DNA from 4 places in the Streptomyces sp. NPDC053076 genome. Region 4 is predicted to be linked to each of the others. Evidence: riboswitches for the same ligand, from Rfam matches in the RefSeq annotation. Region 4 holds a riboswitch; each other region holds the start of a gene.
What was found. Region 4 has a riboswitch for cyclic di-AMP ahead of ACIGYR_RS26690 (hypothetical protein). Riboswitches for the same ligand answer to the same signal wherever they lie in the genome.
Positions count from the first base shown of each region.

Region 1: another riboswitch for cyclic di-AMP. It lies ahead of ACIGYR_RS35115 (M23 family metallopeptidase); the one in region 4 lies ahead of ACIGYR_RS26690 (hypothetical protein).
Region 2: another riboswitch for cyclic di-AMP. It lies ahead of ACIGYR_RS34190 (transglycosylase family protein); the one in region 4 lies ahead of ACIGYR_RS26690 (hypothetical protein).
Region 3: another riboswitch for cyclic di-AMP. It lies ahead of ACIGYR_RS30160 (C40 family peptidase); the one in region 4 lies ahead of ACIGYR_RS26690 (hypothetical protein).

Region 1 covers NZ_JBITZL010000012.1:126,791-134,457, forward strand. Annotated here, with positions in the region: gene ACIGYR_RS35100 (DNA topoisomerase (ATP-hydrolyzing) subunit A) at 1-578, opposite strand, end outside; gene ACIGYR_RS35105 (M16 family metallopeptidase) at 895-2,292, shown strand; gene ACIGYR_RS35110 (M16 family metallopeptidase) at 2,289-3,677, shown strand; cyclic di-AMP (ydaO/yuaA leader) riboswitch at 3,890-4,050, shown strand; gene ACIGYR_RS35115 (M23 family metallopeptidase) at 4,063-4,818, shown strand; gene ACIGYR_RS35120 (GntR family transcriptional regulator) at 5,017-5,703, shown strand; gene ACIGYR_RS35125 (HPr family phosphocarrier protein) at 5,883-6,164, opposite strand; gene ACIGYR_RS35130 (GNAT family N-acetyltransferase) at 6,343-7,667, shown strand, end outside.
Region 2 covers NZ_JBITZL010000011.1:150,143-157,809, reverse strand. Annotated here, with positions in the region: gene ACIGYR_RS34215 (NAD(P)/FAD-dependent oxidoreductase) at 1-1,026, opposite strand, end outside; gene ACIGYR_RS34210 (exopolyphosphatase) at 1,470-2,411, opposite strand; gene ACIGYR_RS34205 (DUF501 domain-containing protein) at 2,408-2,944, opposite strand; gene ACIGYR_RS34200 (septum formation initiator family protein) at 2,994-3,470, opposite strand; gene eno (phosphopyruvate hydratase) at 3,578-4,864, opposite strand; gene ACIGYR_RS34190 (transglycosylase family protein) at 5,175-5,879, opposite strand; cyclic di-AMP (ydaO/yuaA leader) riboswitch at 5,882-6,056, opposite strand; gene ACIGYR_RS34185 (transglycosylase family protein) at 6,240-7,307, opposite strand; gene ACIGYR_RS34180 (cytochrome P450) at 7,476-7,667, opposite strand, start outside.
Region 3 covers NZ_JBITZL010000008.1:346,373-354,039, reverse strand. Annotated here, with positions in the region: gene ACIGYR_RS30190 (adenosylmethionine--8-amino-7-oxononanoate transaminase) at 1-1,119, opposite strand, end outside; gene bioB (biotin synthase BioB) at 1,112-2,383, opposite strand; gene ACIGYR_RS30180 (8-amino-7-oxononanoate synthase) at 2,531-3,658, shown strand; gene ACIGYR_RS30175 (DUF397 domain-containing protein) at 3,716-3,937, opposite strand; gene ACIGYR_RS30170 (helix-turn-helix domain-containing protein) at 3,947-4,807, opposite strand; gene ACIGYR_RS30165 (ATP-binding protein) at 5,020-5,478, shown strand; gene ACIGYR_RS30160 (C40 family peptidase) at 5,722-6,195, opposite strand; cyclic di-AMP (ydaO/yuaA leader) riboswitch at 6,199-6,431, opposite strand; gene ACIGYR_RS30155 (hypothetical protein) at 6,773-7,078, opposite strand; gene ACIGYR_RS30150 (ATP-dependent Clp protease proteolytic subunit) at 7,086-7,667, opposite strand, start outside.
Region 4 covers NZ_JBITZL010000007.1:87,183-94,849, forward strand. Annotated here, with positions in the region: gene ACIGYR_RS26675 (hypothetical protein) at 1-918, shown strand, start outside; gene ACIGYR_RS26680 (phosphotransferase enzyme family protein) at 915-1,817, opposite strand; gene ACIGYR_RS26685 (GntR family transcriptional regulator) at 1,814-2,266, opposite strand; cyclic di-AMP (ydaO/yuaA leader) riboswitch at 2,770-2,951, shown strand; gene ACIGYR_RS26690 (hypothetical protein) at 2,959-3,231, shown strand; gene ACIGYR_RS26695 (hypothetical protein) at 4,040-4,681, shown strand; gene ACIGYR_RS26700 (helix-turn-helix domain-containing protein) at 4,644-5,813, shown strand; gene ACIGYR_RS26705 (DUF3800 domain-containing protein) at 6,056-6,775, shown strand; partial or broken gene ACIGYR_RS26710 (hypothetical protein) at 7,550-7,667, opposite strand, start outside.

The DNA of each region.
Region 1 (7,667 bases), on a different contig from region 4:
TTCGTCGCCATACCGACCGCGATGCCGGAGGAGCCGTTGACCAGCAGGTTCGGGAAGGCGGCGGGCAGCGCGACCGGCTCCTGCTCCTGGCCGTCGTAGTTCGGCGCGAAGTCGACCGTGTCCTCGTCGATCGACTCGGTCATCAGGCTCGCCGCCTCGGCCATCCGGCACTCGGTGTACCGCATGGCGGCCGGCGGGTCGTCGTTGCCGAGCGAGCCGAAGTTGCCGTGCCCGTCGACCAGCGGCACGCGCATGGAGAACGGCTGCGCCATGCGAACCAGGGCGTCGTAGATCGACGCGTCGCCGTGCGGGTGCAGCTTGCCCATCACCTCGCCGACCACACGCGCGCACTTCACGTACGAGCGTTCGGGGCGCAGGCCCATCTCGCTCATCTGGTACACGATCCGGCGGTGCACGGGCTTGAGGCCGTCACGGGCGTCCGGCAGGGCGCGCGAGTAGATGACCGAGTACGCGTACTCGAGGTAGGAGCCACGCATCTCGTCCACGACGTCGATGTCGAGGATCCTCTCCTCGAACGAATCGTCGGGCGGCGGGGTCTTCGTGCTGCGGCGGGCCATCGCTGCCGGCTCCTCCTGATCTGGTCGCGCGCCGAGGGGGCGCGCACCCCCCGGCTCGCTCTTGCTGAAGCGAATGACGGATCTGTCGCGGACCATTGTGGACCGCGGCACTGACAACCCGGGCCACGACCCGGTCTCCACGGGCCCGCCCCGCGCCCGGGGGCGTCCGCGGAGGGCCGGACGCAGGCTACGCGATCCGCTCTGGGCGTACGTCCTGCGGGAACTTCGCCGAGGCCCCGCACGCTTTGAATACAGTGGCAGGAACGGCAGGACAACCGCGGTTTCCACAACCGCCTCCGCTCGCGAAGGGACGTACATGCCCATGGGTCACACGACCACAGCCGAGGCAGGCTCCGGGGGCCTGACAGCGACCGAGCACCGCCTGGCCAACGGTCTGCGCGTGGTGCTCTCCGAGGACCACCTGACCCCGGTGGCGGCGGTCTGCCTCTGGTACGACGTCGGCTCCCGCCACGAGGTCAAGGGGCGTACCGGCCTGGCTCACCTTTTCGAGCACTTGATGTTCCAGGGCTCCGCGCAGGTCAAGGGCAACGGCCACTTCGAGCTGGTGCAGGGCGCCGGCGGCTCGCTGAACGGCACCACCAGCTTCGAGCGCACCAACTACTTCGAGACCATGCCCGCCCACCAGCTGGAGCTCGCCCTCTGGCTGGAGGCCGACCGCATGGGCTCCCTGCTGGCCGCGCTGGACGACGAGTCCATGGAGAACCAGCGGGACGTCGTCAAGAACGAGCGCCGCCAGCGCTACGACAACGTGCCGTACGGCACCGCCTTCGAGAAGCTGACCGCCCTGTCCTACCCGGAGGGCCACCCGTACCACCACACGCCGATCGGCTCGATGGCGGACCTGGACGCGGCCACCCTGGAGGACGCCCGCGAGTTCTTCCGCACCTACTACGCGCCGAACAACGCGGTGCTCTCCGTGGTCGGTGACATCGACCCCGCGCAGACCCTCGCCTGGATCGAGAAGTACTTCGGTTCGATCGCGTCCCACGACGGCAAGCCCGCCCCGCGCGACGGCTCCCTGCCGGAGGTCATCGGTGAGCAGAAGCGCGAGGTCGTCGTCGAGGAGGTCCCGGCGCGCGCCCTGATGGCCGCCTACCGGCTTCCGGAGGACGGCACGCGTGCGTGCGACGCGGCCGACCTCGCCCTGACCGTCCTGGGCGGCGGCGAGTCCTCCCGCCTGTACAACCGGCTGGTGCGCCGCGACCGTACGGCCGTCGCCGCCGGCTTCGGCCTGCTCCGGCTGGCCGGCGCGCCCTCCATGGGCTGGCTGGACGTGAAGACCTCCGGTGACGTCGAGGTGCCGGTCATCGAGACCGCCATCGACGAGGAGCTGGCCCGGTTCGCCGAGGAGGGCCCCACGCCCGAGGAGATGGAGCGCGCCCAGGCCCAGCTGGAGCGCGAGTGGCTGGACCGGCTGGGCACGGTGGCCGGCCGCGCCGACGAACTGTGCCGCTACGCCGTCCTGTTCGGCGACCCGCAGCTCGCCCTGACCGCCGTCAAGCGCGTCCTGGAGGTGACCCCGCAGGAGGTCCAGGAGGTCGCCAAGGCCCGCCTGCGGCCCGACAACCGCGCGGTCCTCGTCTACGAGCCGAAGTCCCCGGAGTCCGTCCCGGACGCCAAGGTCCCCGAGGACCCGGAGCGGGAAGCGACCGTAGAGGCCGGCAACGAGAACGACGAGGAGACGGCCAAGTGACCGAGCTCGCCACCATGGAGTTCCACCCCCAGCCGCAGCCCGGCGACGCCAAGCCCTGGGCGTTCCCGGCCCCCGAGCGCGCCACCCTCGACAACGGCCTGACCGTGCTGCGCTGCCACCGCCCCGGCCAGCAGGTCGTCGCGGTGGAGGTCCTGACGGACGCGCCCCTGGACGCCGAGCCGGCCGGTCTGGACGGCGTCGCCACGATCATGGCGCGGGCCTTCTCCGAGGGCACCGACAAGCACTCCGCCGAGGAGTTCGCCGCCGAACTGGAGCGCGCCGGCGCAACCCTGGACGCGCACGCCGACCACCCCGGAGTCCGGCTCAGCCTGGAGGTCCCGGCCTCCCGTCTGTCCAAGGGCCTCGGCCTGCTCGCCGACGCCCTGCGCGCGCCCGCCTTCGCCGAGAGCGAGGTCGAGCGGCTGGTGCGCAACCGGCTGGACGAGATTCCGCACGAGCTGGCCAACCCCTCCCGCCGGGCCGCCAAGGAGCTGTCCAGGGAACTGTTCCCGGCGGCCTCGCGCATGTCCCGCCCGCGCCAGGGCAGCGAGGAGACGGTCGAGAAGATCGACGCGGCGGCCGTGCGCGCCTTCTACGACCGCCATGTGCGGCCCGCCACCGCCACCGCGGTGGTCGTCGGTGACCTGACCGGCATCGACCTGGACGAGCTGCTCGGCGAGACCCTGGGCGCCTGGACCGGCACGCCGGGCGAGCCCCGGCCGGTGCCGCCGGTGACCGCCGACGACACCGGGCGCGTGGTCATCGTGGACCGGCCCGGTGCCGTCCAGACGCAGCTGCTCATCGGCCGCGTCGGCCCCGACCGGCACGACCGCGTGTGGCCCGCCCAGGTGCTCGGCACCTACTGCCTCGGCGGCACCCTCACCTCCCGCCTGGACCGCGTCCTGCGCGAGGAGAAGGGCTACACCTACGGCGTGCGGTCCTTCGGGCAGGTCCTGCGGTCCGCGCCGGACGGGACGGGCGCGGCGATGCTCGCCATCAGCGGCTCCGTCGACACGCCGAACACGGGCCCGGCGCTGGACGACCTGTGGAAGGTGCTGCGCACCCTCGCGGCGGACGGCCTGACCGACGCCGAGCGGGATGTCGCCGTGCAGAACCTCGTGGGTGTGGCGCCGCTGAAGTACGAGACCGCGGCGGCCGTCGCGAGCACGCTGGCCGACCAGGTCGAGCAGCACCTGCCCGACGACTTCCAGGCGACGCTGTACCGGCAGCTGGCCGCCACGGGCACGGTGGAGGCCACCGCGGCCGTCGTGAACGCCTTCCCGGTGGACCGTCTGGTGACCGTCCTCGTCGGCGACGCCGCCCAGATCAAGGCGCCGGTCGAGGCCCTCGGCATCGGCGAAGTGACCGTGGTGGCGGCCGAGTAACGGCCCGCGCGCGGAAGGGGCCCTGCCGACCTACGGGTCGTCAGGGCCCCTGCTGTTCCACTCTTTCTCCCAGATGCCCGTTTTAGGGCGGAGGTTGCCTGTCTGACCTGTGGGATGCGCTACAAAAACCGGTATCCGTTTGAGGATTGAAAGCACGCCCCCGTAGCTTCGTCCAGGCTGTTCGTCAGGCAGTGCGCCGCGCCCGCGGCACCGGACAGTCATCGCCGAGTCCCCGTACGGCGCGAGCCAGGGGAGCCGGGGACCCACCGTCCCTGGGGTGAATCGGGCGCCCGCGCGGCAGCGAGGGGGCCCGTAGGAGACCTTCCTGCTCCGAACCCGTCAGCTAACCCGGTAGGCGAGAGGGAAGGAAAGGACCAGCCACTTCATGGCGTTCATGTGCGCCACCGGGAAGCACCGCAAGCCCGGCCGGGTCAAGCGGACCACCGCTCAGGCGGCCGGTATCGCGGCCCTCACCACCACCGGTGTGATCGGCACCCTCGCCGCCTCCCCGGCGCTCGCCGCCGAGAACCCCGGCGAGCAGACCGGCCTCATTCCCGTCCTCGCCGCGACCGATGACGTCGCCGAGCAGATCGACGCGCAGGCCGCCGCGCAGCAGCAGGCCGCCGACCAGAAGGCGGCCGAGAAGGCCGCGGCGAAGGCGGCCGCCAAGCGGGCCGAGGAGATACGCGCGGCCAAGGCCCGCGCCGCCCGAGAGGCGGAGCGCAAGCGGCTGAACGCCTTCGTCGCCCCCATCGCGCACTCCTACGTCTCCACGGGCTACCAGGCCAGCAGCTCCCTGTGGTCCTCCGGCTCGCACACCGGCATCGACTTCCACGCGGCCAGCGGCACGACCGTCCACGCGGTGGGCTCCGGCACGGTCGTCTCCACGGGCTGGGGCGGCGCGTACGGCAACCAGATCGTGATCCGGATGGCCGACGGCATGTACACCCAGTACGGCCATCTGTCCTCCATCGGGGTCACGGTGGGCCAGAAGGTCGTCCCGGGCCAGCAGATCGGCCTGTCCGGCGCCACCGGCAACGTCACCGGCCCGCACCTCCACTTCGAGGCGCGCACCGGTACCGAGTACGGCTCCGACGTCGACCCCGTCGCCTACCTCCGCCAGCACGGCGTGAACGTCTGACGCGTACCGCACGGTCATCGATAGCCCCGGCTCACCGAGCCGGGGCTATCGCCGTTTTTCGCGGTGTCCGCCGTACTCCCTGTCCAAAATATATCCATGGATTAGGGCCTGCCATCGGAAATTCCGGCTCATTGGAATAGAGTCGCGGAACAGGCGTCCATCGTGGCGTTTCACGGGGATTTAAGGCGGAGGTCGGTCATGCGTATTCCGGCGCACACGGTGTGCACCGCGGTCCGGGACGACATCGTCGCCGGCGTGTACAAGCGCGGCAGCCGCCTCACCGAGGAAGTCCTGGCCCGCCGCTACGGCGTCTCGCGCGTCCCCGTGCGGGAGGCGCTGCGCACGCTGGAGGCCGAGGGCTTCGTGGTGACGCGCCGGCACGCGGGCGCGTGCGTGGCCGAGCCGACGGAGCAGGAGGCCGCCGACGTGCTGGAGATGCGGACGCTCCTGGAGCCGCTGGGCGCCGCGCGGGCCGCCCAGCGGCGCACCGAGGCCCATCTGAAGGTGCTGCGCGGCCTGGTCCGGCTGGGGCAGGAGCGGGCCAGGAGGGGCAACAGCGACGATCTGCGCTCGCTGGACGGCTGGTTCCACGAGACGCTCGTCCAGGCGTCCGGCAGCCCGTCGTTGACCGCGATGCTGACTCAGTTGCGCCACAAGATCGCCTGGATGTACGCGGTGGAGCCGCCGCTGAGCCCGGCGGATTCCTGGGCGGAGCACGGCGCGATCGTGGATGCCGTGGCGCGCGGGGACGGCGAACGCGCGCGGGCGCTCACGGCGCTGCACGCGGAGCGCGCGGCGGGTGCGCACCGGCTGCGCCTTTCCGGTGCCGTGGAGCGTGTGAGGACCTCGCAACACGCCGTAAACATGTCGGGCCCGCGGCTTTAACACGGGCGCCGTATACAAAGATGAGTTAATCGGTGAGGGCGTGTTTTTCGCTGTCCTTTTTCCGCGCCCTGAATTCCGGGTCGCGGTCTTCTGGATGCCCGCGGTGAATTCGGGTGCCCCCCTCGAAAACGCGGAAGCCGCGCCGCCCGGTACGGAACGGCGCGGCTTCCCGGTCCTGCTCAGACGGTCTCGGGCAGCTCTTCCAGGCCCTCGGAGACCAGCTTGGCCAGACGGTCGAGGGCGGCGTCCGCGCCCTCGGTGTCGGAGGCGAGGACGATCTCCTCGCCGCCCTGGGCGCCCAGGCCCAGGACGGCCAGCATGGAGGCCGCGTTGACGGGGTTGCCCCCGGCCTTGGCGATCGTCACCGGGACGCCTGCGGCCGTGGCGGCTCGGACGAAGATGGAGGCGGGGCGGGCGTGGAGGCCCTCGGCCCAGCCGACGTTGACGCGGCGCTCAGCCATGTGTTGCTGCCCTTCGGTGTTCAGGGTTGTCTAGACCAGTTTCCCACACCGTGAAGCGTGCCCGGACAGGGCATTCTTCCCGCTCCGGTGTGGCGTCGGACCGCGGCCTCGGTCCGGCTCCCCGTCCTCCACAGACTGCCTCGCCCCGCCTGCCTGCGCGAGCCGTACTCTGGGGCCCATGCAGACCTCGGCGGACCGGCAGGACCGGCACCAGTACCCCGCCCACTGGGAGGCGGACGTGGTGCTGCGCGACGGTGGCACCGCACGCATCAGGCCCATCACCGTTGATGACGCCGACCGCCTGGTCAGTTTCTACGAGCAGGTCTCCGACGAGTCGAAGTACTACCGCTTCTTCGCGCCGTACCCACGGCTCTCCGCAAAGGACGTCCACCGCTTCACGCACCACGACTTCGTGGACCGGGTGGGGCTCGCCGCCACCATCGGCGGCGAGTTCATCGCCACCGTACGCTACGACCGCATCGGCACCGACGGCATGCCCGCCTCCGCGCCCGCCGACGAGGCCGAGGTCGCCTTCCTGGTGCAGGACGCCCACCAGGGCCGTGGAGTCGCCTCCGCCCTGCTGGAGCACATCGCCGCCGTCGCCCGCGAGCGCGGCATCCGCCGCTTCGCCGCCGAGGTGCTGCCCGCCAACACCAAGATGATCAAGGTGTTCACGGACGCCGGTTACACCCAGCAGCGCAGTTTCGAGGACGGCGTCGTCCGCCTGGAGTTCGACCTCGAACCCACCGACCGGTCCGTCGCCGTGCAGCGCGCCCGGGAGCAGCGCGCCGAGGCCCACTCGGTACGGCGGCTGCTCGCGCCCGGCTCCGTCGCGGTCGTCGGTGTCGGCCGCGCCCCCGGCGGGGTGGGCCGCAGCATCCTCGGCAACATCCGCGAGGCGGGCTACCCGGGCCGGCTGCACGCCGTGAACAGCGCCTTCCCGGAGGACCTCAAGGAGGTCGACGGGGTACCCGCGTACCGCTCGGTGCGGGACATCGACGGGCACGTCGACCTCGCCGTCGTCGCCGTACCGGCCGAACACGTGCCCTCCGTGGTCGCCCAGTGCGGCGAACACGGCGTGCAGGGGCTGGTCGTGCTCTCCGCCGGATACGCCGAAAGCGGACCCGAGGGCCGCGAACGGCAGCGCGCCCTCGTACGGGCCGCGCGCGCCCACGGCATGCGGACCATCGGCCCCAACGCCTTCGGGATCATCAACACCGCCTCCGACGTCCGGCTGAACGCCTCCCTCGCCCCCGAGATGCCCCGCCCCGGCCGCATCGGGCTGTTCGCCCAGTCCGGAGCCATCGGCATCGCCCTGCTGTCCCGGCTGCACCGGCGCGGCGGAGGGGTGACCGGTGTCACCGGCGTGTCCACCTTCGTCTCCGCCGGCAACCGCGCCGACGTCTCGGGCAACGACGTCCTGCAGTACTGGTACGACGACCCCGAGACCGATGTCGTCCTCATGTACCTGGAGTCCATCGGCAACCCCCGCAAGTTCACCCG
Region 2 (7,667 bases), on a different contig from region 4:
GTCGCCGAGGACCCTGGCCTGGCGCAGCGCGTGCTGGGCGTTCGGCGGGCACCAGGCGTTCTCGTTGCCCGCCTTGCGGCCGACGAGGTCCGGGACCTGTGCGTTGTCACCGGCGGCCCAGATGTAGTCCGTGCCCTTGACCTGGAGGGTCGGCTCACAGTCGACGTGGCCGCGCGGGCCGAGGGGCAGGCCGAAGCGGGCCAGGGCCGGGTTCGGCTTGACGCCGGCGGTCCACACGATGGTGCTGGAGTCGACCTCGAGGCCGTTCTTCAGCACGACGTGGCCGTCGACGCAGGAGTCCATGGAGGTGGAGAGGTAGATCTCCACGCCCCGGCTCTCCAGGTGCTCCTTGCCGTACTGGCCGAGCTTGGGGCCGACCTCGGGCAGGATCTTGTCGGCGGCGTCGACGAGGATGAAGCGCATGTCCTCGCGGGACACGTTCTTGTAGTACTTGGCCGCGTCCCGGGCCATGTCCTCGACCTCGCCGATGGTCTCCGCGCCCGCGAAGCCACCGCCGATGAAGACGAAGGTGAGGGCCTTGCGGCGGATCTCCTCGTCGGTCGTGGAGTCGGCCTTGTCCAGCTGCTCCAGGACGTGGTTGCGCAGACCGATGGACTCCTCGATGCCCTTCATGCCGATGCCCTGTTCGGCGAGGCCGGGGATCGGGAAGGTGCGGGAGACCGCGCCCATGGCGATGACCAGGTAGTCGAAGGGCAGCTCGTACGCCTCGCCGACCAGCGGGGCGATCGTGGCGACCTTGCGGTCCTGGTCGATGGTGGTGACCCGACCGGTGAGGACCTCCGCCTTGGGCAGCACGCGTCGCAGCGGGACGACGACATGGCGAGGGGAGATGTTGCCGGCGGCGGCTTCGGGGAGGAAGGGCTGGTAGGTCATGTACGACCGGGGGTCGACGACCGTGACGGTCGCCTCGCCGTAGCGCATCTTCTTGAGAATGCGCCGAGCTGCGTACAGGCCTACGTACCCACCGCCTACTACGAGGATCCTGGGACGCTCCGTGGTGCTCATGCCATCGAGTATCCACCTGCCTCGGGGGGGCTGCTCGTGCGCCCCTTCACAAGGTTCGACAGGGCCTGTGATAAACTCCGCGGCCCGCTTGACCGAGGTCATGCCCCCGGAGGGGAACCAGGGAGCGGTTCGCCCCGTTGTCAAGGCCGCGTGAGCTGCCTCTCTGGTCCCACGAGGCGACGGTGAGGGCTCCGGAACACCCGCCGAAAGCACCTTCCGATCCCCGCTCACACCGACAGCCTGAACATGTTCAAACGACTGGTGGGGCCCCGGAAGGGCCTACGGGACCCCGCGAACGGCCCCCCGGAACGGAATTCCTTGTGAAGAACTTCACGAACTTTTCCGACCGGCCGTCACCGAGGGGCCCCCGAGGGCCCCTCAGCCCCGCTCAGACGTTATCCGAGCTGCTCAGCCGATGGCTACCAACGGGTAACAAAAGAGAGCTACGCCACCGACCACGCGATGCCGTCGAGGATGTCGTGCTCGCTCACCACGACCTCCCGGGCGCCGGTCCGCTCCATGATCGCCAGCAGGACGAGGGCACCCGCGCCGATGACGTCGACCCGGCCGGGGTGCATGGACGGGACCGCGGCGCGCTCGGCGTGCGTGGAGCGCAGCAGCCACTCGGTGATCTCACGGACGCGGTCCCGGGAGACCCGGGAGTGGTGGATGCGCGCGGAGTCGTACTCGGACAGCTCCTGGGCGATGGCGGACACCGTGGTGACGGACCCGGCCAGACCCACCAGGGTGTGCGCCTCGCGCAGCGGGACGGTCTCCTCGGCGAGGTCCAGGGCGGCCTCGATGTCGGCCCTTATCGCGGCCACCTGCTCCTCGGCGGGCGGATCACTCACCTTGTCCCCGTGCACCAGGTGCCGCTCGGTCATCCGCACACAGCCGACGTCCACCGACCGGGCGGCACGTACGTGGTCGTCGCCGACGACGAACTCGGTCGAGCCGCCGCCGATGTCCACGACCAGGTAGGGCCGGGCGAGGTCGGTGCGGCCGGTGAGTTCCTTCGTGGCGCCGGTGAAGGAGAACTCGGCCTCCTGGTCGCCGGTGATGACCTCGGGCTCCACCCCGAGGATGTCCAGCACGCCCCGCACGAAGTCGTCGCGGTTCTCGGCGTCCCGGGAGGCGGAGGTGGCGACGAAACGGAGACGCTCGGCGCCGTACTCCTTGATGACGGCCGCGTACTCACGGCAGGCGGCGAAGGTGCGCTCCAGCGCCTCGGGGGCGAGCCGGCCGGTGCGGTCGACCCCCTGGCCGAGCCGCACGATCGTCATCCGGCGGTCCAGCTCGGTCAGTTCGCCGGTCTCCGGGTCGGCGTCGGCGACCAGCAGCCGGATGGAGTTGGTACCGCAGTCGATGGCGGCGACCCGGGTCACTGCTCGTGCCCCTCGCTGTCGTCGAGCGTCACGCAGGCGCCCTTGCGCCACCACTCCGGCAGCATCGCCAGGGCCTCGTCGCCGAGGGGGTTCACGCCCGGCCCGGCGGCCAGGGAGTGAGCGACGAGCACGTGCAGGCACTTCACCCGGTCCGGCATGCCGCCCGCGCTCGGGAAGCCCGTCAGCTCCTCGATCTCGTCCCGGCGTCGGATGTAGTCCTCGTGCGCGGCACGGTAGGCGGCGGCCAGCTCGGGGTCGCGCCCCAGCCGCTCGGTCATCTCCTTCATCACGCCGTTCGCCTCCAGCGTGCCGATGACGGAGGACGCCTTCGGACACGTCAGGTAGTACAGCGTCGGGAAGGGCGTGCCGTCGGGCAGGCGCGGTGCCGTCTCCACGACGTCCGGCTGACCGCACGGGCAGCGGTGCGCGATGGCCCTCAGGCCCCTCGGCGGGCGGCCCAGCTGCTGCTTGAATGCCTCGACGTCCGCGTCGGTGGGCTCGGTGCGCGGAGTGGGCGGCGGAGGCGTTTCCATGACTGCTTTCAGAGTGGCTTTCTGTCGGTCTGCCGGCCCGGCGGGCCGGTCACTGGTCGGAGGCGTCGGACTTGTCGACGCCGTCCCAGACGTTCGCGTACCAGGGCCGGTGGGCGGCCCCGAGGTCGGCGCGGGACTGCTTGGCCACGCCCGGGTCGATGACCACGTACCCGGTCTCGCCGGGCTTGACGTAGTGCAGCCTGCGCCGGATCTGCTGCTCGGCGTAGGCGTCGTCCTGCCAGCGCGCCTTGAGGTCGCGCAGCTGCTCGACGCGCTTGCGCGCCTGCTCCTGCTGCCGTTGCTGTTCGGCGATCTCGGCGCGCTGGGAGACGTACTGCCGCATCGGGTAGGCGAGCGCGACGATCAGCGTGCACAGCACCAGGGCGAGCAGCGCCGCGCGGCCGGTGAGCCGGGATCGGCGGGCCTGCCGCTTGGTCTGAGAGCGGTAGACACGGGCCGCCGTCTGCTCGCCCAGCAGCCTGAGCCTGGTCGCGGTGGAGAACCGGTCCCGGTCCTTCACGGCCATCTTCCCCGCCTCCCGTTCACACGCGCGTACGTCCCCGCACACGGTACGGGACCGGGTACGGGGACGTACGTACGACTGGCTAAGCCTTACGCCAGGTTGGGTCAGCCTCAGCCCTTGAAGCGCGGGAAGGCGGAGCGGCCGGCGTAGACCGCGGCGTCGTCGAGGATCTCCTCGATGCGCAGCAGCTGGTTGTACTTGGCGACGCGCTCGGAGCGGGCCGGGGCGCCGGTCTTGATCTGGCCGCAGTTGGTGGCGACGGCCAGGTCGGCGATGGTGACGTCCTCGGTCTCGCCGGAGCGGTGGGACATCATGCACTTGAAGCCGCTGCGCTGGGCCAGCTCGACGGCGTCCAGGGTCTCGGTCAGCGAGCCGATCTGGTTGACCTTGACCAGCAGGGCGTTGGCGGCGCCCTCCTCGATGCCGCGGGCCAGGCGCTCGGGGTTGGTGACGAACAGGTCGTCGCCGACCAGCTGGACCTTGTCGCCGAGACGGTCGGTGATGACCTTCCAGCCGGCCCAGTCGTCCTCGAACAGCGGGTCCTCGATGGAGACGAGCGGGTAGGCCGCGACGAGCTCCTCGTAGTACTCCGTCATCTCGGCGGCGGAGCGCTCCTTGCCCTCGAAGAGGTACTTGCCGTCCTTGTAGAACTCGGAGGCGGCGACGTCGAGCGCGAGGGCGATCTGCTCGCCGGGGGCGTAACCGGCCTCCTTGACGGCCTCGAGGATGAGGTCGAGGGCCTCGCGGTTGGAGCCGAGGTTCGGGGCGAAGCCGCCCTCGTCGCCGAGGCCGGTGGACAGGCCCTTGCTCTTCAGGACCTTCTTCAGCGTGTGGTAGACCTCGGTGCCCCAGCGCAGCGCCTCGGAGAAGGACTCCGCGCCGATCGGGGCGATCATGAACTCCTGGATGTCCACGTTGGAGTCGGCGTGCGAGCCGCCGTTCAGGATGTTCATCATCGGCACCGGCAGCAGGTGCGCGTTCGGGCCGCCCAGGTAGCGGAAGAGGGGGAGGTCGCTGGCCTCGGAGGCGGCGTGGGCGACGGCGAGCGAGACGCCGAGGATGGCGTTGGCGCCCAGGGAGCCCTTGTTGTCGGTGGCGTCCAGGTCGAACATGGCCTGGTCGATCAGGCGCTGCTCGGTGGCGTCGTAGCCGACCAGCTCCGGGCCGATCTGCTCGATGACGGCGAGGACGGCCTTCTCGACGCCCTTGCCCTGGTAGCGGTTGGGGTCACCGTCGCGCAGCTCGATGGCCTCGAAGGCGCCCGTCGAGGCGCCGGACGGGACGGCGGCACGACCCGTGCTGCCGTCGTCGAGGCCGACCTCGACCTCGACCGTGGGGTTGCCTCGGGAGTCCAGGATTTCCCGGGCTACGACGACGTCGATGGACGGCACGAGCATCTCCTTCTTGGATGTGACGCTGGAAGTGCGGGGCTGGTGTGCCTTGCGACTAGAGCCTAACCGTCCCAGGGGCGTCGGCCACCGACCGACCGTCCCGTGGACAAGCCGACGGTACCTTTTGTTTCTGCCCGAAACAAAGAGGTGCGGCGGACTTCCGTGCGCTGCGCACAAAAAAGCCCGCCCCGGTGCGTACGGGGGAACACGCACCGGGGCGGGGGGCCCGTGGGGGACGGGGGGTGACCCGCACGGGGGCCTTCAGGGTGGCCCGCACGGATGTGCGGGTCCTGTGGGCCGGCTGGGAGCCAGGTGGCTACTTCAGGTGCAGCTGCTGGCCCGGGTAGATGAGGTCGGCGTCCTCGACGATGTCCTTGTTCAGCTCGAACAGCTTCTTCCAGCCGCCCTGGACGTGGTGCTTCTCGGCGATGGTGCCGAGGGTGTCACCGGTGACGACCTTGTACTCGCCGTCGCCCTTCTTGACCGTCTTGCCGGTCGGGGTGGTGACGGTCTTGCTCTTGCTCGTGGACGCGGCCGGGCGCTCGGCGGAGCGGGAGGCGGCCTGCTGGTCGGTGGAGCGGGTGGTGGTGGTGGTGCCGCTGCCCGAGTCCGTGGTGGAGGGGGCGCTCGGGGCGGGGCCGCTGTTCGGGGTGCTCGACAGGCCCGTGCCGCAGACCGGCCAGGCACCCTTGCCCTGCGCGGCGAGAACCTTCTCGGCGACGGCGATCTGCTGCGCCTTGCCGGCCTTGTCGGCGGTGGCGGCGTACTGGGTGCCGCCGTACGCGGCCCAGGTGGAGGCGGAGAACTGGAGGCCGCCGTAGTAACCGTTGCCGGTGTTGATGGACCAGTTGCCGCCGGACTCGCACTGGGCGACCGTGTCCCACTCGGAGGTGGTGGCGGCGGAGGCGTTGCCGGCCGCCATCAGCGGGGCGGCGACGGCGGCGCCGGTGACACCGGCCAGCGCGACGGCGCGGACGGCCTTGGACGGACGGCGGTGCTTGCCCTTGCCGGTAAACAGCATGGAGATCCCCTCACCGACGCCTACGAGGTGAGCTGTCGGGTTCGGGCCGGTTGAGTTGCCCGGCCGCACCTCCCGCTTGCGCGGAGTGCGGCTTCACCCCCAGCCGGTTCCAGCTTCAAGTGCTGGCCCCGGCGCCTACCTTGGGTCCCCCGCTCCTGCCTACGGCGCTTTACGCGTCGACTGTTCCCGGGCAACCACTGGCAGGATTCGGCGTGGTGGCTGCCGGGGCTCGTGGTGACGAGCGGCCTCGACCGTAGACACGCGATCCGCGGAATTTCAAAGACGATCAGGGCTTCTGAGACTCATCCCACACTTTCGCCAAACCGGACATTAGGGCGCTAAGTGGGGCGTCAACTCCCGCTACTTCTTGCCCGTTTCGCCCCCGACTTCCAGGGTCTGACCGGCAGTGATGCGGCTCGGGTCGGGCCCGATGGCCTCCTTGTTCCCGGCGTACAGCGCGCGCCACCCGCCGTCGACGTCAAGGGAGTCGGCGATGGAGACCAGGGAGTCGCCCTCGCGGACGGTGTAGGTGCCCGGCTCGGGCGAGGCGTGCCGACCGGAGCCGGCGACACCCGGACCGTTTGTCACCGTTTCGTCCGCACTCGCCCCGCGGTGCCGTCCACCACTGCTGAGGGCCCCGGTGTCGACCAGGCTCCAAGAACCGGCAGCCTGCTGCGCGTTGGGCTCGGTCGCGGCGTCCGGGGTGGCCGTGGGAGCACCGTCGGCCCCCTGCGGACTTCCGGAGTCCCGCGAGGAGGACTTGTCGGACTTGGGAGTGTTGGTCCCGGTGGAACCGGTGGCCGTACCGGCGTCCTTGCCCGGCTTCGGGGTCGCCGTGCCGGTCTCGCCCGAGGAGGACCCGGTGCCGGAGCCGGTCCCGGTGCCGGTGGCGGAGCCGGTCCCGGTGGAGGACGACGAATCAGGCAGACCGGACGAGTCGGCGGTGCCGGAGGTGTCAGACGTGTCGGAACGGTCGGCCGATCCGGACGAGTGGCCCGGACCGTCGCTGTCACCGGAGTCGCCGACGCCCGTGTCGACGTCCACGGAGCCCGAGTCGGAGGTCAGACCGGACAGCAGGGCGCAGGTGGCCCAGGGCGTGGTGCCCCGGTCGGCGAGGATCTTCTCGGCGACGGCTATCTGCTGCAGACGGCTGGCCTGGTCGGCGCTGGCCGCGTACTGGGAGCCGCCGTACTTGTCCCAGTCGTCCTGCGAGATCTGCAGCCCGCCGTAGTAGCCGTTGCCGGTGTCCGCGCTCCAGGAGCCGCCGCTCTCGCACTCGGCCACCTTGTCCCAGGTCGTGCCGTCGGCCGCGTTGGCGCTCGCCGCGCCGAGGAGCGGGATGGCGATGGCGGAGCCGGTCACCCCGGCCGCGACGAGGAGGGCCGGTGCCTGGCGGGGGCGACGGTGTCGACCGTTCCCGGAGAGCATGCAGATGCCTTTCGAGCGACAGCGGGACCAGCGCGGCGGATGGTGCCGCTCGCCGCGCTGATGGGTGAACGTATCGGCACACGATCACTTGTCACAAGTTCATGCCGCACAGATCACGTGAAGATCACAGAGTTGAACGTCTGTCATTTCTCCCTGGAGGTCCCGTCTTCAGACGGTGGGCGTGAACTCCACCGGCAAGGTGCGCAGTCCACGCATGATGAGTCCACCGCGCCAGCGCAGCTCGGCCGGTTCGGCGGCGAGCCGCAGGTCGGGCAGGCGGGTGAGCAAGGTGGCGAGCGCGGTCTGACCCTCCAGGCGGGCGAGCGGCGCGCCCAGGCAGTAGTGGATGCCATGGCCGTA
Region 3 (7,667 bases), on a different contig from region 4:
GTCGAGCTGAACGACCCCGATGGCCCCCAGCACGCGGACGTCCCGCACCCCGGGAACATCGAGCGCCGGCGCCAGGCCCTCCCGCAGACCCGCCTCGATCCGCTTGACCTGGGAGAGCCAGTCCTGCCCCAACAGCAGTTCGACGGAGGCGTGGGCCACGGCGGCCGCCAGCGGGTTGCCCATGAACGTCGGGCCGTGCGCGAGCACCGGCACCTCGCCCCGCGAGATGCCGTCGGCGACCCGCGCGGTGCACAAGGTGGCCGCCATCGTCAGATAGCCGCCGGTCAGCGCCTTGCCCACGCACATGACGTCGGGTGTGACGGCCGCGTGGTCAGCCGCGAAGAGCGCGCCGGTGCGGCCGAAGCCGGTGGCGATCTCGTCGAACACCAGCAGGACGTCGTGCGCGTCGCACGCCTCGCGCAGCACCCGCAGATAGGCGGGGGAGTGGAAGCGCATCCCGCCCGCGCCCTGCACCACCGGCTCCACGATCACCGCGGCCAGCTCGTGCGCGTGCCGCGCGATCAGCTCGCGCAGCTGCTCCGCGTACGACTCCTCGTACTCGGCGGGCGGCGGGTCCGCGAACACCTGGCGCTGCAGCACGCCGGTCCACAGCTCGTGCATCCCGCCGTCGGGGTCGCACACCGACATCGGCTGCCAGGTGTCACCGTGGTAGCCGCCGCGCCAGGTCAGCAGCCGCTGTTTGCCCGGCCGGCCGATCGAGCGCCAGTACTGCAGGCACATCTTCACCGCGACCTCGACGGACACCGAACCGGAGTCGGCCAGGAAGACGTGTTCCAGACCGTCCGGCGAGATGTCGACGAGGAGCTTCGCGAGCCGGACGGCCGGCTCGTGCGTGAGCCCGCCGAACATCACATGGCTCATCCGGCCCAGCTGCCCGCGCGCGGCCTCGTTGAGGACCGGGTGGTTGTAGCCGTGGATGGCCGACCACCACGACGACATGCCGTCGACCAGCTCACCGGAGCCGTCCGCCAGCCGCAGCCGGACGCCGCTCGCCGCCTCCACGACGAGCGGTTCCACCTGCCCGGGCATCGGGCCGTACGGATGCCACACATGGCGCCGGTCCAGTTCCAGCAGCTCCGGCACCCCGAGGTCAGGCATTGGGGGCGAGATCCGTTCCGGCGCCCCGGCGGCGTACGGCGACGAGATCGGTGCGCGCCTCACCGGCCGCGGGAACGGTGGCCGTGCCGGCGCCCGGGGGAACGGCCGCCGTGGCGGCGCTCGGAGCGACGGCCGCCGAACCGCACACGCCGCCGCCCTCGTGCGAGCCGCAGCCCGCGTCGGCGTGCGACCCGCAGCCCGCGTCGGCCTGCGAGCCACAGCCGGTGCTCGCGTGCGACCCGCAGCCGCCCGTCTCCCCGGCGCGGTGCTCCGGAAGCGTCACCTGGTCGGCGCCCTCCACCTCGAAGCCGGCGTCCGCGATCATCTCCAGGTCGGCCTTGCCGGCCTGGCCCTCGCTGGTCAGGTAGTCACCGAGGAAGATCGAATTGGCCAGGTGCAGCGCCAGCGGCTGCATGGTGCGCAGGTGGACCTCACGACCGCCGGCGATGCGGACCTCCACGTCCGGGCAGACGAACCGGACCATCGCCAGGATCCGCAGGCAGCGCTGCGGGGTGAGGTTCCACTCCTTGGCCAGCGGGGTGCCCTCGAACGGGATCAGGAAGTTCACCGGCACCGAGTCCGGGTCCAGCTCACGCAGCGAGAACACGACGTCGACGAGGTCCTCGTCGGTCTCGCCCATGCCCGCGATGAGACCCGAGCAGGCGGACAGACCGGCCGCGTGCGCCTTGTGCACCGTGTCCACCCGGTCGGCGTACGTGTGGGTGGTGGTGATGTCCTCGTACGTGGACTCGGAGGTGTTGAGGTTGTGGTTGTAGGCGTCGGCGCCGGCCTCGCGCAGCCGCTCGGCCTGGCCGTCGGAGAGCAGGCCGAGGCACGCGCAGACCTCGACGCCCTCGTTCTGCTCCTTGATGGTCTTGATGGTCTGCGAGACCCGGTCCACGTCCCGGTCCGTCGGACCGCGCCCGCTGGCCACCAGGCAGACCCGCTTGGCGCCACCCGCGAGGCCCGCGGCGGCGGCCTCGGACGCCTCGTCCGGCTTGAGCCAGGTGTACTTCAGGATGTCGGCCTTGGAGCCGAGCCGCTGGGAGCAGTAGGAGCAGTCCTCCGGGCACAGACCGGACTTGAGGTTGACCAGATAGTTGAGTTTCACCCGTCGCCCGAACCAGTGCCGGCGCACCTTTCCGGCCGCGGCCACCACGTCGAGCAGATCGTCATCGGAGGTGGCCAGCACGGCGAGCGCTTCCTCGCGGGTCGGCAGCTCGCGCCGAAGCCCCTTGTCCACCAGCGTGTTCAGCAGGTCCATGAGGTCCGATCCTGTCCTACGGGACCGTCCCGGGCCAAGGAGACTTCGCACAACAGAGGCGGTTCACCGTGTGGGTATTGCCACACACTGGGTGGCTGGTCGTACCGCTAGGGTCTGTCCGCTACCTACAAAAGCACCGGAGGACCCATGGCGTTCGGGTGGATCGACGAGCAGGCCGAGGCGCGCCGCCGCGCCGGACTCGTACGGACCCTGCGTCCACGCCCCGCCGACTCGCCGCTGCTGGACCTGGCGAGCAACGACTACCTGGGCCTGGCCCGCCATCCCGAGGTCACCGGGGGAGCGGCCGAGGCCGCGCGGACGTGGGGCGGCGGCTCCACCGGCTCCCGGCTGGTCACGGGCACCACCGGGCTGCACGTCGAGCTGGAGCGGGAACTGGCCGCGTTCTGCGGCTTCGAGGCGGCCCTGGTGTTCTCCTCCGGGTACGCCGCCAACCTGGCCGCGGTCACCGCGCTCGGCCCGCACGGCTCGCTGATCGTGTCCGACGCGGGCAACCACGCCTCCCTCATCGACGGCTGCCGGCTCGCCCGGGGCGGGACGCAGGTGGTCGGGCACGCCGACCCGGAGGCCGTGCGCAAGGCGCTCGGCACGCACGAGGGGGCGGCGATCGTCGTCTCCGACACGGTGTTCTCCGTGGACGGGGACCGGGCGCCGCTGACCGCGCTGGCCGCGGCGTGCCGGGAGCACGGCGCGGGACTGGTGGTGGACGACGCCCACGGGCTCGGGGTGCTGGGCGACGGCGGCCGGGGCGCGCCGCACGCGGCCGGGCTCGCGGGCGCCGACGACGTGGTGGTCACCGCCACCCTGTCCAAGTCGCTGGGCAGCCAGGGCGGGGTGGTGCTCGGTCCGGCCGGGGTGATCGACCACCTGGTCAACGCGGCCCGGACGTTCATCTTCGACACGGGTCTGGCACCGGCGGCGGCAGGTGCCGCGCTGGCGGCGCTGCGGCTGCTCCAGCGCGAGCCGGAACGGGCGGCGCGCGCCCGGGAGGTGGCCGCGGACCTGCACGCGCGGCTGACCGCCGCGGGTCTGGAGGCGGTACGTCCGGACGCCGCGGTGGTCTCCGTGCGGGCACCCTCCCCGGAGCAGGCGGTGCGCTGGGCGGCCGACTGCCGGACGGCGGGCCTGGCCGTGGGCTGCTTCCGTCCTCCCTCCGTGCCCGACGGCATCTCACGGCTGAGGCTGACCGCCCGCGCGGACCTCACCGGGGCCGAGATCGAACGCGCTGTACGAGTCATCGGCGAAACGCGACCATGAGTCGGCGTGACACGGCCGTGTGTCGCACGAGTGTGCAGAGAATTTGATCGATTTCGATCAGAGCGTGGTGACGAAGCCCGCCCAGCTGGCGGGGGAGAAGAGCAGCGCGGGTCCGGTGGGGAGCTTCGAGTCGCGCACGGCGAGCAGCCCGGCCGCGGGTCCGGAGTGCGGCCGGGCCGTCTCCACGCAGTTGTTGGCTCCCGTGCTGTAGCTGCTGCGCAGCCAGCGCACGTGTTTCAGATCGATACTGGCAGGGACGTTCCGAGGCAGAGCTGACATGGTGCCTCCTTACGCGCCGTCACCTATCCCGGCGATGTAGTCCAACGATTCCTGGGGGGAAAGGGCATGGAACTGAAGAGTGCTGAAGGCCTCGGAGTAGGTCATCAGGTCTTCTTTCCGTTCCAGGTAGAGGCTACTCGTCAACTGGTCGACAACAACTACGTCCAGATCAGAAGTGCTCGGAAATGAGAAAATAACGAAAGGCCCGGTGAGGCCGACATGGGCTCCCGCCGCGAAGGGCAACACCTGGAGCCGCACCTGGGGCAGGCGGGCGGCCTCCATCAGCCGCTCCAGCTGCCGGGCCATCACCCCGGGACCGCCGACCTCGCGGCGCAGCACCGCCTCGTCCAGCACGGCGCTCAGCACCAGCGGCGGGTTCGAACGCAGTACGTCCTGCCTGGCCAGACGCACCTCCACCAGCGTGTCCAGCCGGTCCTCGTCGAGGTCCTTCACCGCCGCCCGGGTCACCGCGCGGGCGTACTCGGGGGTCTGCAGCAGGCCGGGCACGACCGTGGTCTCCAGGGTGCGCATCGCGCTCGCCTGCGACTCCAGGCTGATGAAGTCGCGGTAGGTCGGCGGCAGCACCCCGCGATAGGCGTGCCACCAGCGGTGCCGGCCGCCGGTGTCGTCCGACCCCGACAGCATCAGCAGCAACTCGCGCAGATGTCTGTCCCGCACCCCGTAGGCGTCGAGCAGTAACCGCAGATCGGCCGGTTTCACACCACTGGCGCCGGTCTCGATGCGGCTCACCTTCGACTGGTGCCAGCCGACCAGCCGGGCCGCCTCACCGCTCGTGAGCCCGGCGCCGGTACGCAGCGTGCGCAGTTCGGCGCCCAGTTTGCGACGCCGCACTGCCGGACCGTTCTGCATAGGCTCTTCCTTACTCCTTATGGGCCGACCAAATACGGTCTCGCGTCGCAGAGTTCACCGCTTCGAGCGACAGATATATGCATATCTTGGTGGATCGCACCCCGTGTCGGCCCGGTGATGGCAGTCTGGCGGGCAAGCACCAGTCCGGGACCGTACTCGAACCCTCCGCCGTATGTCGGACCGCGGTCCCGCGGGAAAGGGACGACGTCGCCATGGCAGACCATCTGGAAGCATCCGTCACCCTGCCGAGCGATCCCGCCTCGGTCTCCGCCGCCCGCTCCTACGTCGTGGGCACCCTGGTGGAGTGGGGCCTGCCGTCGGACACGGAAGCGGCCGACACCGTCCGCCTCATCGTCTCCGAACTCGCCACGAACGCCGTACAGCACACCTTCGGTCAGTCACCCACCTTCACGGTCGACATCGCGCTGCACCATGACGAACACCTGCGCATCGGCGTCACGGACAGCCATCCCCGCTTCCCCAAGAGACTGCCCGCCGCCGTCCAGCAGGACAACGGGCGCGGCATGGTCATCATCCGCTGCCTCACGGCGGAGTGCGGCGGCAGACTCCGCATCCGCCCCACCCGTGAGGGCGGCAAGACGGTCTCCATCGAACTCCCCTGGGCGCTCCCGGCGGCACCGGTCCCAGCGGGACGACCGCAGGAGCAGTAGCCCCGGGTGCCGCGGTGACCTGAACGGCGGGTCGTGGTCCGCGACCGACAGCCGTACGTCGCGACGCGCCCGGCGGAACGCGCTCGACCGCCGGCGGCAGCGGAGGGCCTCCGGCGGTCGAGAAGTGTCCAGCGGCAGCACGCCCCCGGGGGGCCGCCCGTGGGCTCCAGGCGGGCGCCGGAGCGGCGCCGGCGGCGCTGGGAGCGGCCCGGCTGCTGGAGCCGCTCCTGGCCTCGCGGCGGGTCAGCTCACCCGGCCGTACCACACGCTCTTCGTCCAGATCTTCTGGAGCCTGACCACGTCCCCGGTCCTCGGGGCGTGCCAGATCTTGCCGTGGCCGGCGTAGATGCCGACGTGGTACACGCTGGAACCCGAGTGGAAGAACACCAGGTCGCCGGCCTTGCGGCTGCGGGAGGAGACATGGTGGGTCTTGTTGTACTGCTGGGCGGCGGTCCGCGGCAGCTTCTTGCCCGCCTTCTTGAACGAGTAGAGCGTCAGCCCCGAGCAGTCGAACCTGCGCGGTCCGCTGGCGCCCCAGCTGTACGGGGCACCCTTCTTGGAGGCCGCGACCTTGAGTGCTTTCGTCGCGATGGTCGCGGCGGAGGCGTCGGTGGCGAGGCCGGGCACCGCGATCGAGCCGCCCACGGCGGCGAGGGTGAGAGCCGAGGCCGTGCCGGCCCGGGCCATCAGCGACGGGACACGATTGAGCGCAGTCATGCGCAACCCTTCGTCAGCCGCCTGTGAAGGATGACCTGTCGGATTCGGGCTGGCGAAGTTGCCCGGCCGCGTTGCCACGGCTTCACCCCAAGGGTCGCTGGGAGCGTCCGTTCCGTCTGTGTCGAACAGACGGACATCCGTTCCGGTGACCCGCCTTGCCTGGGTCCTCCACTCCTGCCGATCCACTCCTGTCGACCGGTCATCCGGGCGGCGGCAGGACTCGGCGTCCGCCCGGATCGCCCCGCCGCGGTGGCGGGGGCTTGTCGTCAGACAGGGATCTTGACGCACGACTGTCAGAAAATCCCAACGGAACCGTGGATTTGTGGCGTTACTCACCACTCGCCCGTTCGGGTGGACACTGCTCTGTTCGAGCTTCCGTCAATTCCCGGACGTAGCCCCGGACCTGGGGAAAGGGGTCGTCCGGCGACACACGAACCCGCGCGTTGCGCAACTCGGGAGCCCCGGAAAACGATCAGGATGTCCACCGGTCGGCGGTACGTCGTTCGGGCCGTTTCAAGTCCGGTCCGAACGACGCGTGTCGACGCGCGGGTTCCGACGGTCCCGCCGGATGTCCGCCTCAGCCCACGCCGTCGGTCGGGAGCGCGACGCGAGCGGCGCGGCGTTCACCGTCCAGCACCCGCAGCGCCCGTGCCAGCGTGTCCCCGTGCAGCTCCGTCTCGCCCCGCCGGTGCATCAGCGCGAGCGCGTCCCGCAGCTCTGCCGCCTTGCGCACCAGGGCCTGGGCCGCACGCAGTCCGGCGTAGGTGTCACCGTGCCTGGCGGGGTTGATGCGCCCCAGCAGGTCGATCGCCTCCAGGTAACGGTCGACCAGCTCGCCCTCGGCGCGGGTCAGGGCGGGCAGCGGTGGAAGTTCCGGCAGCATGGGTGGCTCACCTCGCGTCCGGTGCGCCGGGCGTGTCCCGGCGGCTGGGCACGATGCCGTCCACAAGTCCGTACGCGAGCGCCCCGGAGGCGTCCAGGACCAGGTCACGCTCCAGATCCTCGTGGACCTGCTCGGCCGTGCGCCCCGTGTGCCGGACGAGCATCTCCTCCAGCGTCCCGCGGACCCGGGACAACTCTTCGGCCTGGATGAGGAGGTCGCTGGGCTGGCCGCGCACCGGCTCCGGCAGCGAGGGCTGTTCCATCACGATCCGGGCGCCGGGCAGCGTGAACCGCTTGCCCGGGGCGCCGGCCGCGAGCAGCACCGCGGCCGAGGCCGCGGCCTGCCCCAGGCAGTAGGTCGCCACGTCGCAACTGACGTACTGCATCGTGTCGTAGATCGCCGCCATGGCCTCGAAGGAGCCGCCCGGCGAGTTGAGGTACAGGGTGATGTCCTGGTCCGGGGCGGCGTGTTCGAGGTACATGAGCTGGGCCGTCACGTCGCTCGCCGCCGCGTTGTCGACCGGGCTGCCGAGGAAGACGATCCGGTCCTCGAAGAGCTTCGCGTACGGATCGAGGGTGCGCACGGCGGC
Region 4 (7,667 bases):
GGCATGGTGGACGTGGAAATGATCCGCTCCACTGCCGACGCCTTCAGCATGCTCGATGGCAAGTTCGGCGGTGGCCACGCCCGACGCGCGCTGATCCAATATCTACACACAGATGTTCGGCCGATGCTGGACGGCAAGTACTCCGACGACGTGGGGAAACAGCTCTACTCGGCCGTGGCAGAAGCGCTCTTGCTCGCTGGGTGGATGTCTTACGACAGCGGCCTTCATGGCATCGCTCAGCGGTACTTCATCCAGGCGCTGCGCATGACTCAAGCGGCAGGGGACCGGCTTCTTGGCGGAAGCATCCTTTCCGCGATGAGCCACCAGGCCACGTTCCTCGGGCGCTACCAGGACGCGGCCACCCTCGCTCGGGCGGCCTACACGGGACCGGCCGGCGTGCTGGGCCCCACGATGTCCGCGCAGTTCCGCGCGATGGAGGCGCGGGCCCTGGCCCGCCTCGGCGACGAACGGGGATGCGACCTCGCCTTGGTAGAGGCAGAGCGCAAGCTAAGTCAGCGGACCCCGGACAGCGATCCGCTGTACATCGCTTATTTCGATGAAGTGGAGCTTGCAGCCGAGATCGGCCATTGCTTCCGAGATTTGGGCCGGTCCGCAGAAGCGGCAGAACGGGGCGCGGGGTCGATTTTCGGTGATGGCCTTAACAATCGAAGCGACTTTTTCGCGACGATGGTGCAAGCCGAAGCTTATATCAACCAAGGCGAGATCGGGCGCGGCTGTGAAATCGCCAAGACTGCGCTACAACTCGGGGAGGGGTTGAAGTCGGCGCGCTGCGTTCAGTACGTTCGAGAATTCCGCGAACGCATTTCCCCTATGATGCGAGGCGCTGTGGAATTACGCACCTTCATGGAAGAAGCCCGCACCTACCGCCTATGGCAGCAATGCAGCTTGACACCCTAGAAGGGCGCCCAATCTCGGCGTGATCCTCCTGACCGGAGAGTTGCCACCCGCTTCTCAACCTCGTCGGCAGCCCGAGGGTTCGCGCCCGCGTTCTGCGAGAGCCACGTGACCATCAGAAGTTCCCGCACACTGCGCAGCACGGCGTATCCCGCCCACTCACGCACGTCGAAACCGTAGCCAGCCACGAAGTCCGCATACTCTGCTTCCGTATGCCAACCAAAGCTGTCGTAATACATGGCTGTTTGCGTAAGGTCCCACTCGCGGGGGCCGGTGGCAAATCCATCCAGGTCAATTACACGCGGGTGGTCTGCCGCGTCGCGCAGGACGTTACCCACATTGAAGTCACCATGCAGATGCCCCGATGGAAGCGAGAATTCGAGGCACCCATACGCTGCCTCCAAATCCCTCGCCATCGAGCGGAGGAATGCGCGGGTACTCTCCGGAATCGCGGCACGCTCCAAGCGGCTGGCGACCTTATCGAAGGGTTGGAGTCGCGGCAACAAAAAAGGCGGCGACTCCAGTTCGTGGAGCCGCCGCAGTAGCACGCCCATTTCCCCCGTACTCGCATACGTGTCGCCGTCGGCGAGCCCTTCCCAGAAGGTGACGGGGTGATCTTCGATTACGATCGGCTGTTCAGCATCCGTGACGAGACGAGCGGCCGGGTAGCGCTGGTCCGCTAGCCACCGGGCCACGGCCACTTCTCGCCGCACCGAGGAAATGCGGTCGGCGCCCCGTCCCACCCGCGAGATGGTCCGGCCCCCGCCGATGCGGAACACGGCATGGTCGCCGAGCCGAAGGATCTCGATGCCGTCCGGGTCCAGGTCGGCAACCGCGCATGCCCGGCGCAGGATGGCCTCTGCCGCGTCCGCGTCGAAGTCTGTGCGTTCCGTCGTCGTCATGCCGACTGCGCCTCCCGTCCAGCCGGCAGGGCGAGGACTTCCCGCCCTCGCCCAGCCCCCTTGCCGATCAGCCCTTGACCTTCCATCTGCGCGATGGCGGAGCGCACGGCGGTCCGGGACGCGCCGAACCGCTCGCACAGCTCCTTCTCGGTGGGGAAGCGGTCGCCCACCTTCACCTCGCCGCCGCGCAATACGTCGGTCAGCCGCTCGACCAACGGCCGGCGGTCGCCGGTACCCGCCACGAACCATCCAGCGCCCTGCACCGACTCGATCACACCATCGGCCTTGAGTGCGGCAAGCGCCCGCTCGATAGTGCTGCGGCTCACGCCGTACTCGCTCACGAGTACCGACTGAGAAGGCAGTGCTTCAGTGATCTCGCGGTCTCTGATCTTCTCGCGGAGGGATTCCGAGACCTCCAGGTACGTACCTCGCGGACTGCCCTGCGGCACGTGGGCCCCCTTCCTCAACCTGGCCGGCGTCCTGGCGGACGCCTCGCAGTTTCAAGTTTTCCACGCCCCGCGCGACCGGCCGCTGGCCTTGCCTCCCCCACTCCCCGGATGCACCCCGTCAGTACTTGGGGGGCCCGAGCAAGCTAACGCCCGCTGCGCCAGCTCGACCTCACGGGGGCTCCTACGCCGGAGCGAGCGCCTCTGACAACCCCCCGCATGCCTGGAGCCGACCCACACCTTCTTGAGGCCTTGCACGATTTGGGTCTACGCGCGTGTACGGGCATCTACCTGGGACTCTCGCCGAGCCGCGCTGATAGACCGTCAACTTCCGGTTGACCAGCGGCGATTGATCACGATGATCACCGGAACAGGTGAGTGGTGAGTAACCCCACAAATACGGATTCTGATTCGCTCTACTCGGCAGTAACTGGCGATGATCCTCGCCACAGTCCTCGTCAACGGAGACGGGGCGATCCGTGCGTAAGCCGAGTCCTGCCGGCGTACGGATGACACCGTCGCAATTCATGGAGCGGCAGGAGTGGAGGACCCAGCACGACGGGTCGCCGGACCGATCGCACTACGACCGAGCCGAGCAGCCCTTGGGGTGAAGCCGTGACGACGGCCGGGCAACTTCGCAGGCCCGAACCCGACAGGTCATCCTTCACAGGCGACTGACGAAGGTCGACGGAGCCATGACGGCAACGCAACACGGTCCTCAGGTCTCGGGGGCTGGTTCCGGTTCCTCCAGTGGGAACGGGGACGATGACGGATCGAAGAAGATTCGGAAGTTCGAGGCTGTGATCATCGTATTGATGGGCGTGATCGCCGCGTTCGTCACCGGCATCACCGCACGGACGATGGACCGCATCTCGTACTTCGAGGCCATAGTTACGGGGGTCGCGGCCGGGTTCGCGCTTCCGGGTTTCATCATCATGATCATCGAGTACATCCGCAAGCAGACTTGATGACATAGCGCATGCGCAGCTTCACCCAGCCCCCGTAACTCCCATCTGGGGGCTCAAGGCCAGCGTTTCCTGCGGAGACCCCGTCGGAGAGGCTGAGGCAGACGACAAGACAGAGACCCTTGGGGAAACCCTGCCAAAGTCTCTCTCAAGGGCAGGACCCTGGCACCCAAGCCAGGGTCACTCCCTCCTCGATCATGTAGTCGCGGGTCGTCCGGAAGTAGATCATGTGGGTCACCGCCCAGGTCCCCGGATACAACGACCCGAGCTCTGACTTCTGAGATCAGGCCCCGCTGCCCTCGGGTTGCGGGGCCCACGCTCCGCACTCGCCCGGCGTGATCTTGCGATTCTCCGCGGCGAGGCGGCGCGCCCGCCAGACTCCCCACGGCGCCTCGGTTCGCCCCGTCGGTTGTCCTGTTCTTTGTCCAGTGCATCGACGGCCGCCGCCGTTCACCGCCGTACTGGCCCCCCTCCTGACCGGCCCGGTGAACCCTCCTGAACGCCCCTGTACAGCCACGCGGACAGTTGGAAGGACAACGAGGGGCTGCACGAGTACTACACGAGCGCCGGCTTCACCTTGATGCGCATCGTAGATCTCCCGCACCGCAGGTCAGGTGCCCTATTCCAGCGTGCTCCCGGTTGCACGCCTACTGGGGAGCACTGATCCGGCGCACCGGTTCCCGGGCATCAATCAGTAGGCCCAACAGCAGTGCCCCGTGGCCAACCCGACTCGCAACTCCTTCGGATGAAGCTGGATGCACCGTGCCCTGATCATTGATGACGTGCGTTAGGCGGTTATAAAATAACCGCCATGCTCACACCCGAGGATGCTGCCATCATCACCGCGGCCACTGAGGGCCTGGCGGACCCCCTCTACGAAGCACTCGATCACGGCTACACCGCTGCTCACGCTCACTACGACGAAGCTGGCATGACCGGCGAGGGCTACACCAAGGGTCGGACCGACCTGGCCCGTGACCACGCACGCCGCTTCATCGAACGCCGGCGGGGGGAGCATCTCGACCTTGGCGGCTGGGAGCCCATCAAGAACTCCAGTGGGCGCCTCCACCTGCGCAACGGGATGATGACCCTGCGGCTCCTACATGCGACGCCGTACGACATGATTCCGGCCCCGGGCCGGAACAAGGCACGGATCAGCTACTACTACAATCGAACAGTCGATCTATTCGGTGTGGAGGCCAGCAACCTCCTCGCTGTGTGGCTGTCCCCTCCCCCTGAGGGTGGCGAGATCTCAGTGCGTATCGTTCGTCCGATCGGTGAGTGGAAGCCTGGGCGCGCTCCGAAGTTCGACCTCGACTTCGAGCTGCCCAGGAACACTGAGTCGTTCACCGACTGGGAGTTCGTCCCCGACGACAGGGGCCTGGTACTGCCCTTCGAGTTCGAGGAAGATCAGCGTGAAGAGGGTGAAGGAAGTGGCACGGGATCCAGCTGAGCGAATCCGAACCTTGAGGCTCCTCATGGGGCTCACTCAGGGGGAGCTCGCGCAAGCTGCTGGCGTCTCACAGCCGCTGATCTCACAGATCCAGAAGGGCATCAAGCTCGTTACTGACGACGTGCTCGTGCGCATCGCTGAGGCGACTGGCACGCCGATGTCGTTCTTCGAGGTCGATCCCGCTGACCTTCCTGCCGACACGTTGATGTTCCGCAAGAAGGCCAGCGCGTCGGCCAAGGAGGTCGCCCGGGTGGAGGCGACGGTCAGGGAGGCGTATCGCGTTTCGGTACGCCTCATGGCCGAAACCAAGGTGCGTCGGACCGCGCTACCTCGTGCAGAGGGAGACATCACACTCGACGCGATCGAAGACCTTGCCGCACAGACTCGTGCCGCACTGGGCGTAGGCTCCGATGGTGTGATCGGGCACGTCATCCGAGCCTGCGAGCGCGCAGGCCTCCCTGTTGTCCCGCTCATGTTGGTTGACTCCCAAGGACAGGGCGAAGACATCCTGGTGGGACATTCCGGTGCCTCCTGCTGGCGAGGCACGGCCGAGCCATCCATGATCAGCTACTTCTCTGCGGGGAGCGGAGATAGGCAACGCTTCACAACAGCGCATGAACTAGGGCATCTGGTGCTGCATCCTGCGCGCCGTAACGGACTAGATGCAAAGCGTGCCGAGATCGAGGCTCATCGATTCGCCGGCGCCTTCCTGCTACCTAGGGAGCGGGCGCACGAGGCGTTCACGGGGCCGCTGATGTTGAGAGAGTTCGCCGCACTCAAGAAGCGTTGGGGCATGTCAATTCAGGCCCTCATCAACCGTGCTTACGATCTCGGACATATCGACCAGGCCCGTCGAGAGAGCCTCTACAAGCAACTCGGCGCCCGTGGGTGGAGGACCAACGAGCCTGTTGTGGTCCACGCAGAGCAGCCGACGTTGGTTAGAGCCATGCTGGGTCGAAAGTATGGCGAGCCGCCGTCTTTGCTTCAGGCATCGGAGGACTTGGGGCTCCATCCCGTGCTCATGCGATCACTAGCGCCGGATATTTCGGCGGACCCAGCGCCCCGCGCCGTAGCCGACGTCATTAGCCTTGGTGATCGACGTCTGCGGAGCTCCCGACTACAAGCTCTGTGATCAGCAACCGTGAGAAGCGTGAGTCACTTACACGTCAGTCGACTGCCAGGACTCCAGTTCCTGCCAGAGTGCCAGCCCGAGCGGCGTGAAACGTTTGACGCGACTCTCAGCAGAGCCAGCGGTTGCGCCCTACCCGCCTCCCTTGGCTGGGAGGTGGCCGAGCGCTTCAGGCGGCAGGGTCGGTTGCTCATCAGTTGATCGTCTCACCTCCACCGGAAGCCGTGGTCCGCTTTACTCGACACATGGCAAACCTGGTTTACATCGACGAGACCGGCTCGGTTGGAAAGGGCGCCAACAAGCAGAAGCTGCTGACGCTGGCTGCCGTACTCGTCCACGAAGACAAGGTGCAGTCCCTCGCTGAGAAGTTCCGGCAGGTAGCGAGGAAGCACTTGGGATGGGTGCCAGCCGATCTTGAGCTGCACGGCAACCAGATCTGGAACGGCACCGGCCCCTGGGCCTCTCTGACACCACCCGAGCTGATCGCCGTGTACGAGGACGCGATCGCGGTGATCAACGACCTCGACGTGGGTGTGTCCTGCGCCAGCATCCACAAGGAACGCCTGCACACTCGGTACGACGGTGACGCAGACGGGAACGCCTACCTCTTGGCCCTGCAGTTCCTTCTGGAGAAGATCGACAGCGGATATCCGGGTAACAAGATCCTCATTGCCGATGAGCAGAAGGAACATCAACTGCGGGCGGTCAGGATGGTCGCTGACCTCCAGGACTGGGGCGGAGGCGAAGTGCCTGGGACCAAGCTCAAGACCGTCATCGACTCCATACACTTCGTGAGCTCCCATGCAAGCCCGGGGGTGCAGTTGGCAGACCTCGTTGCCTATGCGCTACAGCGTCGATGGAACAACTGGGACAACCATCCGGATGCCAAGGCGGCTATCGGCAGGATCACCGATGAGATCAACCAGCACATGCGTACCTGGCGTGAGCCCTGGCCCTCAAGCTGACTACCAGGTCACGGTGGGCCGTGTCGCCCAGAGGCGGATGCAGCGTCCAAGTAACTGTCACAGTCCCACGGGTCACCCCTGGGGGCGAACGCTCGGGCATGGGCCTCACGTAGAGGCCAACCGCTTGATACGACATTGCGGTGAATGCTCTCTTCTCAGTTGACCAACCCCCGAGACCTTCATCGGATCTCGACGCTCGCGCGCGTATCGCTATCGGCGACGCGCTGCTCTGCGAGTTCCCTGACGCCACTGGTAGACAGTCCCCGGCCTTTCGGCGAGCAGCATCGCGCTTGGGCGTCACGGCTCAGGTGGGCCGTGACTGCGCGGCGCTAGCTAAGTGGCTCAGCAATCCGATGCGTGACCATGTCTTCGGCCTAGTCAGCGTCTCTTACTCCGTTCTTCGCGAGGCCGCGTTCGACTACTCACGGTCCGGGATGCCAGACCATCAGCGGTGGGACGTGCTTCGGACGATGATCGACTCAGCACTAAGCACCGCTCGCACCCGCGTCACCGCCGCCGAGTACCGCAAGGCGATCGGCGCCAGGCCGATCCCCAACCAGGCTGACGCCATGCCCCCAGAGGCAATCGTTCGACAGATCGACCGTGCCGATGTCTGGCCACTCGTAGTCGAGCACATTGCCTCTAGCCCGGCGAACCGTCGAGACGTGCTCATGCGACTGTCCGAGTGAGGGTTCGCAGCGCTGACCGTGGAGGGAGCCTCCGCGGGCCGCTGCCCTTTGTTGTCCTGATCTTTGTCCAGTACGTCGACGGACGTCAGCGTTCACCGTTGTACGCGGCCTCGTCTGAGCTGCCGTGCGAACGCCTGCGAACTGACCTGAACACGGACGCGGACAGTTGGAAAGCGTGTTGGGGGCAACCCCTCACGAGTTCG